DNA from 2 places in the Duganella sp. GW821-FHT01E12 genome. Region 1 is predicted to be linked to the other one. Evidence: predicted binding sites of a transcription regulator. Region 1 holds the regulator's gene; the other holds the start of a gene.
What was found. The regulator FliA, encoded in region 1, starts transcription of late flagellar genes. The targets are predictions, from matches to a motif close to CTAAAGTTTNNNNNNNNNNNGCCGNTA.
Positions count from the first base shown of each region.

Region 2: the regulator FliA is predicted to act here: its motif matches at 4,074-4,100, upstream of AC07WS_RS00525 (SPM autocatalytic domain-containing protein).

Region 1 covers NZ_JBWKWR010000002.1:338,201-345,101, reverse strand. The annotation lists gene flhA (flagellar biosynthesis protein FlhA) at 1-630, shown strand, start outside; gene AC07WS_RS06835 (RpnC/YadD family protein) at 680-1,687, shown strand; gene flhF (flagellar biosynthesis GTPase FlhF) at 1,838-3,280, shown strand; gene AC07WS_RS06825 (MinD/ParA family ATP-binding protein) at 3,273-4,070, shown strand; gene AC07WS_RS06820 (RNA polymerase sigma factor FliA) at 4,114-4,845, shown strand; gene AC07WS_RS06815 (flagellar motor protein) at 4,827-5,573, shown strand; gene motD (flagellar motor protein MotD) at 5,575-6,351, shown strand; gene AC07WS_RS06805 (flagella synthesis protein FlgN) at 6,363-6,839, opposite strand; gene flgM (flagellar biosynthesis anti-sigma factor FlgM) at 6,848-6,901, opposite strand, start outside.
Region 2 covers NZ_JBWKWR010000001.1:151,894-158,794, forward strand. The annotation lists gene AC07WS_RS00525 (SPM autocatalytic domain-containing protein) at 1-3,924, opposite strand, end outside; gene AC07WS_RS00530 (class I SAM-dependent methyltransferase) at 4,428-5,186, shown strand; gene AC07WS_RS00535 (hypothetical protein) at 5,161-5,565, opposite strand; gene AC07WS_RS00540 (GlxA family transcriptional regulator) at 5,593-6,609, opposite strand; gene AC07WS_RS00545 (DJ-1/PfpI family protein) at 6,691-6,901, shown strand, end outside.

The DNA.
Region 1 (6,901 bases):
ACGCATTTGAATCACCTGATCACGACCCACGCGTCCGAGCTGCTGGGCCGCGCCGAGGTGCAGTCGCTGCTGGACCATCTGGGCAAGGATGCGCCCAAGCTGGTGGAAGACCTGGTGCCGAAGATGGTGTCGCTGTCGACCCTGCAGAAGGTGTTGCAGAACCTGCTGGCGGAAGGCGTGCACATCCGCGACATGCGCTCCATCATCGAGACGCTGGCCGAGCATGCCGTGCATACGCAGGACCCGAGCGACCTGACCGCGCTGGTGCGCATTTCGCTGGGCCGCGCCATCGTGCAGCAGCTGTTCCCCGGCGCCAGCGAGTTGTCGGTGATGACGCTGGATAACCGTCTGGAACGCTTGCTGATGCAGGCGCTGGCGGCCAGCGGGCCGGACGGCGCGGGCATCGAGCCGGGCCTGGCCGACACCATCGCGCAGCAGGCGCAGCAGGCGGCGCAGCAGCAGGAGGCGCTGGGCTTGACGCCGGTGCTGCTGGTGCCGGGGCCGCTGCGGGCCTTGCTGTCGCGCTTCCTGCGCCGCGCCTTGCCGCAGCTGAAGGTGCTGTCGCATGCGGAGATCCCGGAGACCAAGACGATCCGCGTGACGGCGCTGGTGGGGCAGCAGCCGGCGTAAGTTTGAGCGGATCGCGGATGCGTCCGTGCGGGCGGCCTAGACTGCTCGCATGGATGCCGACGATTTCGATACGCCGTGGAAGGAAGTGGTCATGCACCATTTTCCGGAGTTCATGGCGTTCTACTTTCCCCTCGCGCATGCCGCGATCGACTGGTCGCGGCCGCATACTTTTCTCGATCAGGAATTCGGCGCGTTGACGCGCGACGCCGAGCTGGGCAAACGTCTGCTCGACAAGCTGGTCAGCGTGCATCTGCATGACGGCAGCGAGCAGTGGGTGCTGGTGCATCTGGAGGTGCAGGGCTGGCGCGATGCGCGGTTTGCCGAGCGCATGTTTGTCTACAATTATCGGGTCTATGATCGCTACCAGCGGCCGGTCGCCAGCCTGGCGCTGCTGACCGATGGCGGTGCGCGCTGGCGGCCCCGATCGTTTGGCTATCGGCTGCTGGGCTGCGAGATGCGGATCGAATTTCCGGTCGTGAAGCTGCGCGATTTTGCCGGTCGCATGGAGGAACTGCGGGCGCATCCGAATCCCTTTGCGCTGGTGACGATGGCGCATCTTCAGGCGCGGCAAACCAAGGGGAATGCCCATCGGCGGCGCATCGCCAAATGGCGGCTCACCAAGCTTCTGTATCAGCGTGATTGGGACAAGCAGCGTATCATCAATTTGTACCGGGTGATCGACTGGATCATGCGCCTGCCGGAGGGATTGGAGGCGCGCTTGCGATCCGGGATGTTGCAGATTGAAAGGAGGAAGGCCATGACGTATTTGTCTTCTATCGAACGTATTGGAATGGAAATTGGCAGGAAAGAGGGCTTGAAGGAAGGCTTGAAAGAAGGGCGGCAGGAGGGCCTGCAAGAGGGGCGGCAGGAAGGCAAGCAAGAAGGTAGGCAAGAAGGGTGGGCCGAGGGGCTCACGATGGTTCTGACTCAACGCTTCGGCCCGCTGGATGCGCCAGTGCTGTTGCGCATCGCCGAGGCTGATGTGCCGCAGCTGTCCACATGGGCACGCAACTTTGTCGACGCTACCTCGCTGGACGAGGTTTTCCGCAGCAATTAAGCCGCCTCGGCCGCAATGGCGAAATGCGGCCCATTTGCCCCCTTGTTCCTCGGATCGTTTCCAGAGTGCATCGTCAATAATGGCACTGTCAGAGTAAAGGCGTCTCATCCGGAAGACGCGCTGCTCGACTTAGACTCCTGAGAGCCGGCCATGAACGTCAAAAAATTTACCGCACCGACTTCCCGCGAGGCGCTGCGCAAAGTCCGCGAATCGCTCGGCCCCGATGCCGTGATCCTGTCCAATCGCCAGGCCGACGGCGGCGTTGAAATCCTCGCGCTGGCCAACGACGATGCCGCCTCGCTGGCCATGCCGGCGCCGCATTCGCCGATGGCCGAGCCGGCGCCGTCGCTCGACCTGACCACCGCCGCGCCGCATGGCCGTGCCGATCAGCGTCTGGAGCCGCGCCTGGAACAGCGCATGGAACCGCGCTTCGAATCGCATACCCCGACCCCGGCGCCAGCCGCCCTGCCAGCGCAACCGGTGCGCCGCGTGGTGGCTTCCGCCTCGTCGTTCGCCAGCGCCACCAAGGCCGCGGCCGCAGCGCCTGCGCCGGCCAAGGCCCTGGTCGACGCCGAGCAGATCGCCGCCATGGTGAGCGCCGCCGTCGCCAGCGCCAAGCAGAACGCCGCCGCCGAGATGCAGGGCATGATGAGCGAAATCCGCGCCATGCGCGGCATGATGGAAACCCAGCTGGCCGAAATCTCCTGGGGCACCACGCAGGCGCGCGAGCCGCAGAAGGCCGCCGTGCTGCGCGAGATGCTGGCGGCCGGTTTCTCGGCCAGCCTGGCGCGCTACCTGATCGAAAAACTGCCGGCCAACCGCGACGCCGCCGACAGCCTGCGCTGGATCAAGAATGTCCTGACCCGCAACCTGCAAACCATGGCCAACGAAGACGCGTTGATCGAGCAGGGCGGCGTGTTCGCGCTGGTCGGCCCGACCGGCGTCGGCAAGACCACCAGCACCGCCAAGCTGGCCGCGCGCTGCGTGATGCGCCACGGCCCGGACAAGCTGGCCCTGATCACCACCGACGCCTACCGTATCGGCGCCCACGAGCAGCTGCGCATCTACGGCAAGATCCTCGGCGTGATGGTGCACTCGGTGAAGGACGAGGCCGACCTGCGCATCGCGCTGAAGGAACTGAAGAACAAGCACACGGTGCTGATCGACACGGTCGGCGTCAGCCAGCGCGACCAGATGGTGACCGAGCAGGTCTCGATGTTGCAGGGCGCCGGCTCCGACGTCAAGCGCCTGCTGTGCCTGAACGCGACGGCCACCCAGGAAACCTTGAACGAAGTGGTGCGCGCCTATCAGGGCAGCGGCCTGGCAGGCTGCATCATGACCAAGCTCGACGAGGCGGCCGCCATCGGCAACGTGCTCGACGTGGTGATCCGCCAGAAGCTCAATCTGTTCTACGTGTCGAACGGCCAGCGCGTGCCGGAAGACCTGCACCTGGCCGATCCGGCCTACCTGATCGACCGCGCTTTCAAGTTGAAACGCGACGTCGTCAACACCCAATACCTGGACGCCGAACTGCCTCTGCTGATGAGCAACGGCCAGAACGAACCAGCGATGCGCGAGGTGCACCTTGGCTAATTTCGATTTCGACCAGGCGGAGGGACTGCGCCGCATGCTGGCGGGGCCGCAGCCCCGCATCGTCACCTTCCTGTCGGCCACGCCGCAGGACGACAAGGGCGCCATGCTGGTCAACCTGGGCGCCTCGCTGGCGCGCGCCGGCAACGACGTGCTGCTGGTCGACGCCTGCGCCAGCGCCCACGGCGTGGCCTCGCGCCTGGGCGTGGACGGCGGCGCCAGCCTGCTCAACGTGGCGCGCCAGGAGTGCGCCCTCAACCAGGTGATCCACCAGGTGCCGCAAGGTTTCTCTGTGGCGTCGATGACACGCGGCGTGCCGCGCAGCGGCCCGGACGAGACGCGCCGCCTGGCCAAGGCCTTCGACGTGCTGGCCAAGCAGACCGGCATCGTCATCGTCGACGGCGAGTTCGACGGCGTGGCCTTCCCGGTGCCGGTCATGGCCAGCTCGGAAATCGTGGTCCAGGTATCGAATAGCGCTACCTCGATCAAGGCCGCGTACAGTATGATCAAGCGCCTGAATCAGGAGCTGGGACGGCGTCCGTTCGGAATTCTGGTCACCGGGGCTTCCGAATCGGAAGCAAAGGTGGTATACGATAACATGGCACAGGCAGCCAGCCGATACCTCGCGGTGAACCTCGTTTCGATGGGATCGGTGCCGGCGGACGAATACCTGCAGCGCGCCGCACGCTTGGGGCGTGCGGTGGTCGATGCGTTTCCGCTGGCCGGGGCTTCGGTCGCGTTCCGTCAACTGGCGGGCCGCTTCGCGCTGGCCGGCTCGCCATCTTTCCGTTAAGGGAGCATGATAATTTTAGCGCTTAATCAATAATAAACAGGCTATGTACACGGTCAAAGGGAAAGTGGACAAGGATTCTTTGCTGACGGAGCACATGCCGTTGGTGAAGCGCTTGGCCCACCACATGAAGGCGAAACTGCCGCCCAGCGTCGAAGTCGACGATCTGGTGCAAGCCGGGATGATCGGCCTGCTCGACGCCATCAGCCGTTACGAGGACACCCATGGCGCCCAGTTCGAGACCTACGCGGTGCTGCGCATCCGCGGCGCCATGCTCGACGAGCTGCGCAACAGCGACTGGCTGCCGCGCTCGATGCGCCAGAACATGCGCAAGATCGAGACCGCGATGAGCACGCTGCAGCAGCGCCTGGGCCATCCGCCGACCGAGTCGGAGGTGGCCAAGATGCTCAAGCTGTCGCTGGCCGACTATCAGGAAATGCTGTCCGACGGCGGCGGCCACCAGCTGGTGTATTACGAAGATTTTCACGACGACGACGGCAACGACAGCTTCCTCGACCGTTACTGCTCGGACGAGGAGAGCGATCCGCTGCGCTCGCTGTTGGACGGCGACTTCCGCCAGGCCGTGATCGACGCCATCGACGCGCTGCCGCCGCGCGAGAAGATCCTGATGGGGCTGTACTACGAAGAGGAGCTCAACTTGAAAGAAATCGGCGCCGTGATGGGCGTATCGGAATCGCGCGTATCGCAGCTGCATACGCAGGCCGTGGCGCGGTTGCGCGCCTCACTTCGGGAGCGGTCTTGGACTGGGCCAGCGTAGCCGGGGTGCTGCTGGCGCTGGCCGGCATCGTCGTCGGCCAGTCGCTCGAGGGCGGCAAGATCGCCTCGCTGCTGCAGCCGGCCGCGTTCGCGATCGTGGTGATCGGCACCTTCGGCGCGGTGATGCTGCAGACCCGCTTCAAGACTTTTCTGCGCGGCGTGCGCATGCTGCGGCTGGTGTTCGCGCCGCCGGCCGACACCCGCGCCGTGCTGGCGCGCGACATCAACGCCTGGAACCTCGCGGCGCGCCGCGACGGCCTGCTGTCGCTGGAGCGCTACATGCTCTCGTCCAAGGACCAGTTCAACACCAAGGGCCTGCGCCTGATCGTCGACGGCATCAATCCCGACAAGCTGCGCCAGATCCTCGACACCGAAATCACCGCCTACGAAACCGAGGAGCGCCAGGCGGTGCGCATCTGGGAGTCGGCGGCCGGCTATTCGCCCACCATCGGCATCCTGGGCGCGGTGCTGGGCCTGATCCACGTGATGGAGAACCTCACCGATCCGAGCAAGCTGGGTTCGGGCATCGCGGTGGCCTTCGTGTCGACCATCTACGGGGTCGGCCTGGCCAACCTGTTCTTCTACCCGATCGCCAACAAGCTCAAGGCCATCGTCACGCAGGCCGTGCACCAGCAGGAGATCGCCGCCGCCGTGTTCTACGACATCGCCACCGGCGACCACACGCGCGTCATCGACGAGCGCATCGCCACGCTGATGCGGGAACACTGACATGCTGAACCGCCGCGCGCGCAGGAAGTTCGACGACGAGCCGGAGAACCACGAGCGCTGGCTGATCTCCTACGCCGACTTCATCACGCTGCTGTTCGCCTTCTTCGTCGTCATGTATGCGATTTCGGTGGTCAATATCGGCCGCTACAAGGTGCTGTCGGTCGCGCTGGGGGACGCCTTCGGCGGCGCCGGCTCGGCCAAGCCGGTCACCACTGAGGTGCCCAACCTGCCCATCCCCAATCCCAATTTGCGCCGCCACGCCGAACTGCTGCGCAAGGAAAAAACCCAGATGACCAAGCTGGCGCAGGACTTGTTGTCCACGCTGGCGCCGCTGGTCAAGGAGGGCAAGGTGCGCGTCACGCAGAACAGCCGCGGCGTCAGCGTCGAGATCAACGCCTCGGTGCTGTTCGATCCGGGCGACGCGCGCCTGACCAGCGAATCGACCGAGGCGCTGCGCGCCGTGGCCGGCCTGCTCAAGAACGACGACCACAATGTGCAGGTGGAGGGCCACACCGACAACCAGCCGATCCGCAACGCGCTGTTCCCGTCCAACTGGGAACTGTCGGCGGTGCGCGCCAGCAGCGTGGTGCGGCTGTTCATCGACGCCGGCGTGGCGCCGGGACGGCTGACGGCGGTGGGCTTCAGCTCGAACGTGCCGGTGGCGTCGAACGACAATCCGATCGGGCGCGCGCGCAATCGCCGCGTGGCGGTCACGATCTTGTCCGGTATCCCGGATACGGTGACGGAATTGCCGACGCAGGCGCCGGCCCAGCAATAGATAAAATTGGATCAGCCGGCCAGGAATCCGCGGCTGCGGGGCAGGGTGGTGGACAGGCCTCCAGGGCCGTAGAAATTGTTGGCGCCGGCCGATTGCGGACGCAGCGCCTGCAGCGCGCCTTGCGTGTGGCCCATCTGCTTGTTGATCAGCATGCCGTTGATGCGGTTCAGTTCCTTGGCTTCGCGCGCGTGGTGCTGCAGCGCCTGCCACAGGGCGGTGGCTTCGGCGGCGTCGGCGCCGCAGGAGGCGGCCCAGGCATCCATGCCGGCTTCCTCGGCCGGGTAGCCGGCCTTGCCCAGGGCGCGGTGGCGCTGGGCCGACAACAGGGTCATCTGCGTGACCAGTGCCGATTTCTTGGTGGTGACCGCCGTCAGGCCGTCGATTTCCGCCGCCACCAGGTGTTGCTGCTCCTGCTTCAGGACGCCCAGCAGGGTCGTCATGATCTGTTCTTCTTCACGCAGGCTGTTCAGCGGGGTAGCGGTTGACATGGTAAGACCTATCGTTTGCGAGAGTGCAGCAGATCCTTGACTGTATCCAGCAAGCCATCCGC
Region 2 (6,901 bases), on a different contig from region 1:
GTCGGCGGTCTGGATGGCGCCGATGGCATTGCTCGACAGGGCCGCCACTTGCGCGGTGCCCAGGCTGTTGATCTGGGCCGAGCTCAGCGCGACGACCTGGTTGGTGCTCAGCACGGCGATGGCGGCGGTGCTCAGCGCGGCGACCGAGGCGGTGGCCAGCGAGGCCACCTGGCCGGTCGTCAGCGCGGCGACCTGGGCGGTGCTCAGGATGGCGATGGCGGCCACCTTGATGGCCGACAGGTCGGCCGTCTCCAGCGCGGCGATGGCGTTGGTGCTCAGCGCGGCCACTTGCGCGGTGCCCAGCGCGGCGGCTTCATTGGTGGTCAGCGCGACGACCTGGTTGGTCGTCAGGGCCTTGACCTGGTTGGCGCTCAGCGCGGCGATGGCGTTGGTCGACAGCGCGGCGAAGTCGGCGGTCTCCAGCGCGGCCACGCCGTTGGTGCTCAGGCCGGCGGCCTGGGCGGCGGTCAGCACGCTCGCTTGCGCGGTGGTCAGGGCGACGATCTGGTTGGTGCTCAGGGCGCCGATCTGCGCCGAGTTCAGCGCGGCGAACTGGTTGGTCGACAGCGCGCCCACCTGGTCGGTGGTCAGGCCCGCCAGCTGGGCGGTGCGCAGCGCGGCGATGTCGGCGGTGCTCAGGCCGGCCAGGTCGGCGGTCTCGATGGCGCCGATGGCTTTGCTGCTCAGCGCGGCCACTTGCGTGGCGCTCAGGCTGGCGATCTGCGACGAGGTCAGGGCGACGACCTGGTCGGTGCTCAGCACGCCGATGGCGCCGGTGCTCAGCGCGGCGACCGAGGCGGTCGCCAGCGAGTTGATCTGGCCGGTGGTCAGCGCGGTCACCTGCGCGGTGGTCAGGGCGGCGATGGCGGCGGTCTTGATCGCCGACAGGTCGGCCGTTTCCAAGGCGGCGATGGCGTTGGTGCTCAGCGCGGCGACCTGCGCGGTGCTCAGCGCGGCCGCTTCGCCGGTGGTCAGCGCCACCACTTGCGCGGTGGTCAGGGCCTTGACCTGGTTCACGCTCAACGCAGCGATCGCGTCCGAACGCAGGGCCGCGAAGTCGGCGGTCTCCAGCGCGGCGATGGCGTTGGTGGTCAGCGCGGCCACTTGCGCAGTGCTCAGCGCGCTGGCCTGGCCGGTGGTCAGGGCGACGATCTGGTTGGTGGTCAGGCCGGACACGGCGGCCGTGGTCAGCGCGACGATCTGGTTGGTCGACAGCGCGCCCACCTGGTCGGTGGTCAAACCGGCCAGCTGGTTGCTGCGCAGCGCGGCGATGTCGGCGGTCGACAGGCCGGCCAGGTCGGCGGTCTGGATGGCGCCGATGGCGTTGCTCGACAGGGCCGCCACTTGCGCGGTGCCCAGGCTGTTGATCTGGGCCGAGCTCAGCGCGACGACCTGGTTGGTGCTCAGCACGGCGATGGCGGCGGTGCTCAGCGCGGCGATGGCGGCGGTGGTCAGCGAGCTGACCTGGCCGGTGGTCAATGCGGCGACCTGCGCGGTGCCCAGCACGGCGATGGCGGCGACCTTGATCGCTGCCAGGTCGGCCGTCTCCAGCGCGGCGATGGCGTTGGTGCTCAGCGCGGCCACTTGCGCGGTGCCCAGCGCGGCGGCTTCATTGGTGGTCAGCGCGACGACCTGGTTGGTCGTCAGGGCCTTGACCTGGTTGGCGCTCAGCGCGGCGATGGCGTTGGTCGACAGCGCGGCGAAGTCGGCGGTCTCCAGCGCGGCCACGCCGTTGGTGCTCAGGCCGGCGGCCTGGGCGGCGGTCAGCACGCTCGCTTGCGCGGTGGTCAGGGCGACGATCTGGTTGGTGCTCAGGGCGCCCACTTGCGCCGAGTTCAGCGCGGCGAACTGGTTGGTCGACAGCGCGCCCACCTGGTCGGTGGTCAGGCCCGCCAGCTGGGCGGTGCGCAGCGCGGCGATGTCGGCGGTGCTCAGGCCGGCCAGGTCGGCGGTCTCGATGGCGCCGATGGCCTTGCTGCTCAGCGCGGCCACTTGCGTGGCGCTCAGGCTGGCGATCTGGGACGAGGTCAGGGCGACGACCTGGTCGGTGCTCAGCACGCCGATGGCGCCGGTGCTCAGCGCGGCGACCGAGGCGGTGGCCAGCGAGTTGATCTGGCCGGTGGTCAGCGCGGTCACCTGCGCGGTGGTCAGCGCGGCGATGGCGGCGGTCTTGATGGCCGACAGGTCAGCCGTTTCCATCGCGGCGATGGCGTTGGTGCTCAGCGCGGCGACCTGCGCGGTGCCCAGCGCGGCCGCTTCGCCGGTGGTCAGCGCGACGACCTGGCCGGTGGTCAGGGCCTTGACCTGGTTCACGCTCAGCGACGCGACCACGGCGGTCGACAGCGCGGCGAAGTCGGCGGTCGACAGCGCGGCGATGGCGTTGGTCGACAGGCCGGACACTTGCAGGACGCTCAGCACGCTCGCCTGCGCGGTGGTCAGCGCGACGATCTGGTTGGTGGTCAGGCCGGCGACGGCGGCGCTGCTCAGCGCGGCGATCTGGTTGGTCGACAGCGCGCCCACCTGGTCGGTGGTCAGGCCGGCCAGCTGGTTGCTGCGCAGCGCGGCGATGTCGGCGGTCGACAGGCCGGCCAGGTCGGCGGTCTGGATGGCGCCGATGGCGTTGCTCGACAGGGCCGCCACTTGGGCGGTGCCCAGGCTGTTGATCTGGGCCGAGCTCAGCGCGACGACCTGGTTGGTGCTCAAGACGGCGATGGCGGCGGTGCTCAGCGCAGCGACCGAGGCGGTGGCCAGCGAGGCCACCTGGCCGGTGGTCAGCGCGGCGACCTGGGCGGTGCTCAGCACGGCGATCGCGGCCACCTTGATGGCCGACAGGTCGGCCGTCTCCAGCGCGGCGATGGCGTTGGTGCTCAGCGCGGCGACCTGGGCGGTGCCCAGCGCGGCGGCTTCATTGGTGGTCAGCGCGACGACCTGGTTGGTGGTCAGCGCCTTGACCTGGTTGGCGCTCAGCGCGGCGATGGCGTTGGTCGACAGCGCGGCGAAGTCGGCGGTCTCCAGCGCGGCCACGCCGTTGGTGCTCAGGCCGGCCACCTGGGCGGCGGTCAGCGCGCTCGCCTGGCCGGTGGTCAGCGCGGCGATCTGGTTGGTGCTCAGGGCGCCGATCTGCGCCGAGTTCAGCGTGGCGGTCTGGTTGGTCGACAGCGCGCCGACCTGGTCGGTGGTCAAGCCCACCAGCTGGGCGGTGCGCAGCGCGGCGATGTCGGCGGTGCTCAGGCCGGCCAGGTCGGCGGTCTCGATGGCGCCGATGGCTTTGCTGCTCAGCGCGGCCACCTGGGTGGCGCTCAGGCTGGCGATCTGGGCCGAGGTCAGCGCGACCGCCTGGTCGGTGCTCAGCACGGCGATGCCGGCGGTGCTCAGGGCGGCGACGGCGCCGGTCGACAGCGAGGTGATCTGGGCGGTGCTCAGCGCGGCCACCTGGGCGCTGCTCAGCAGGGCGATCGACGCCGTCTTGATGGCGGCCAGGTCGCCGGTCTCCAGCGCGCCGATGGCGTTGGTGCTCAGCGCCGCGACCTGGGTCGAGGTCAGCTGCGCGGCCTGGTTGCTGCTCAGCGCCACGACCTGGTTGGTAGTCAGCGCCTTGACCTGGCCGGCGCTGATGCCGCCGATGGCCGAGGTCGACAGCGCGGCGATGTCGTTGGTCGACAGCTGGGCGAAGCTGGCCGTCTGCAGGGCGCCGATCTGGGTCGAGGTCAGCACGCTCACCTGGGCCGTGGTCAGGTAGGCGGCCTGGGTGGTGGTGATGCCGCCCGCGAGCTGGGCAGTGGTAAACGCAGGGATTTGCGAAGTCGTGAACGCACCCAACTGGTCAGAATTGAATGCCGCAATATCGGCAGTCGCCAGCGTGATGATCTGGGAAGTGCTGAGGCTGGCAATCTGTGCCGTGGTAAAGGTGGTCGCGAAACTCATTCTAATTCTCCTGGAGGTACTTCTCTGTCAGCTCAGAAAGCAACTCGAACGTCCGGCCTGCGCCGGCGTTCGAGCCCTGTCGTGGAATATGTTGCTATTTTATATAACTTTTTTTGATGCCGCCGGGAAAATCCGGCTTATACCGTACATAACGACAGAATTTAGACTTTCATTAAGTAAACTTTTTTCCAACCGCAATGTTGCCGTGTGGATTCAAGAAAAAAGCTTGCCGGTTCTGCCGTGCGCCGCCTGCGCGGCGGAATTTCAGTAGAGCATTATATCTTATTTAATTTCTCAAAAGAATTTTTTTCCATGCTGTCGCGGCCACACAACCTGTCGAAGCGTCATGTTTATGCCGGCGGAAAGCGATCCTCACTGGATGGCAATTCAATCATATTGATTGTGGGAAATGTATCCGCAAGGATATTTTGCACCGGACGTGTGACAAGCGCATGACCGGTGCATAATCCCCACTCCCCCACCCGCGATGGAGACATGCCGCCATGAAGCTACTGCCCGCAAGCCGTACCCTGGTCCTCTTGAGTCTGAGCAGCACCCTGTGGCTGGCCGCCGGCCACGCCGCCGCGCAGGCGCCGCTGGCCGCCGCCGCCGTGGCCGACGCCACCCGCCCGGACGCCGACAAGGCGCGCGACGCCGACCGCAAGCCGGCCGAGATGCTGGCCTTCGCCAAGCTGCAGCCGGGCCAGACGGTGATCGACTTCTTCCCCGGCCGCGGCTATTTCACCCGGCTGTTCAGCACGGCGGTCGGGCCGCAGGGTATGGTGTACGCGGTGACGCCGCAGGCCTGGCTGGACCGCTCGAAGGGCAAGCCGCCGCCGCCGCCCGTGTCGGCCGAGCCGGGCCGCGCCAATGTGCGCGAGGCGGTCGGCGCCGCCTCGCTCAACGTGCCGGTCAAGGCCGACCTGGTGTGGACCTCGCAGAATTACCACGACATCCATATCTGGGGCGGCGCGGCCGGCGCGGCCGAGCTGAACAAGGCGGCCTTCGACGCCCTCAAGCCGGGCGGCTACTATATTGTGCTGGACCACGCGGCCCAGCCGGGGCTGGACGACGCCGGCATGGCCAGGCTGCACCGCATCGACGAGGCGCTGGTGCGCAAGGAGGTGCTGGCGGCCGGCTTCGTGCTGGACGCCGAATCGCCGGCGCTGCGCAATCCCGGGGACGAGCGCGGCGCGCAGGTGTTCGAGAGCGGCATCCGGGCCCACACCGACCAGTTCATCCTGCGCTTCCGCAAGCCGTAGGCGCGCGGCGGCGCCAGGCCAGCACGGCGGCGGTGGCCGCCAGCAGCGCCAGCGCCACCAGGTTGAGCACCACCACCGCGCCGTGGAAGCGCAGCACCAGGCCGACGCTGACGCCGGCCTTGAGCGCGTACTGCCAGCCGCCGGCGAGTGGATAGACGGCCACCAGCTGCAGCGCGTAGTACAGGGCGCCGCCCCACAGGCCGGCCTGCCGGCGCTTGAGCGACAGCAGCGCCGACAGCAAGCCCAGCGTGGCCGCGCCGTACAGCAGCGGCAGCGCCTCGGCCGGCTGGGGCTCGCCGAGCAGGCCCAGGCACACGCCCAGCGCCAGCGCGCCATTGAGCAGCAGCACCCGCGCCAGCCACTTTTCGAATTCCCGCATCATCTGATTCCCGTCCGGTTGCCGGCGTCAGCCAAAGCGCGCCTGGTAGTCGCCGGGCAGCACGCCCAGCTGCGCGGCGAAGGCGCGCCGCAGATTGTACTCGCTGCCGAAGCCGCTCTGGCCGGCGGCGCGCTTGACGCTCATGCCGGGCCGCTCCAGCAGCGCGCAGGCCGCCTCCATGCGCAGGCGCAGCAGCAGCTGGGCCGGCGACACGCCCGCCTCCCGTTGCAGGCGCCGGTGCAGCGTGCGCACCGACAGCGCGCACGCCGCCGCCATCTGCTCGACGTCGACCTGCCGCCTCAGGCGCGGACGCAGCCAGGCGGTCAGCCGGCCGTGCAAGCCCTGCGGATCGGCCTGCGCCAGCAGCTCCGAGCTGAACTGGCGCTGGCCGCCGGGACGCTTGAAGAACACCACCAGCCGCTTGGCCGTGGCGAGCGCCGCGCCGCGCCCCTGGTCCTCCTCGACCAGGCTGAGCGCCAGGTCCATGCCGGCCGCGATGCCGGCCGAGGTGTAGCACGGGCCGTCCTTGACGTAGATCGCGTCGTCCAGCACCCGCACGCCGGGATGCTGGGCCTGCAGGCGCGCCGCGTCCATCCAGTGCGTGACGGCGCTGCGGCCGTCCAGCAGGCCGGCGCGCGCCAGCACGAAGGCGCCCGAGCACACCGCGCAGCAGCGCAGCACGCCGCTGCCGGTGCGGGCGTCGCCGCCGGTGCCGCCGCCTGGCGCCGCGCGCCGCACCCAGCGCACCGTGGCCGGGTCCAGCGCCGCGCTGGCGCCGTCCTCGACGCCGCGGCCGCCGGCCACGATCAGGGTCGACCCGGCCAGCGCGCGCCCGGTCCTGGGCAGCGGCCCGGTCATCACCGTCACGCCGGCGGTGGACGCCACCAGCCCGCCGCCGGGCGCGATCATGCGGATGCGGTAGGGTTCCGCCAGGCCGGCGTCGCGCGCCTCGTCGTTCGCGCTGGCGAACACCTGCGCCGGGCCGGTGGCGTCGAGCAGCACGAAGCCGGGATACACCAGCAGCCAGATGTCGATGGGTTTCATGTGGCAGATATTCAACCATCAACGTCATTTGTGTCAACCGCCGCGCGGGCATGATGGACGCTTCCACCAACAGGAGCCACCATGACACGCACCATAGGCATTTATGTGTTCGACGACGTTGAAGTGCTGGACTTCGCCGGCCCGTACGAAGTGTTCACCTGCGCCACGCGGGTGGCGGCCGGGCTGGCGCCGGCGGCACCGCCGCCGTTCCGCGTGCGCACCATCGGCCAGCGCGGCGCCATGCTGCGGGCGCGCGCGGGCCTGAGCGTGTTCCCCGAGGCGCACTTCGGCA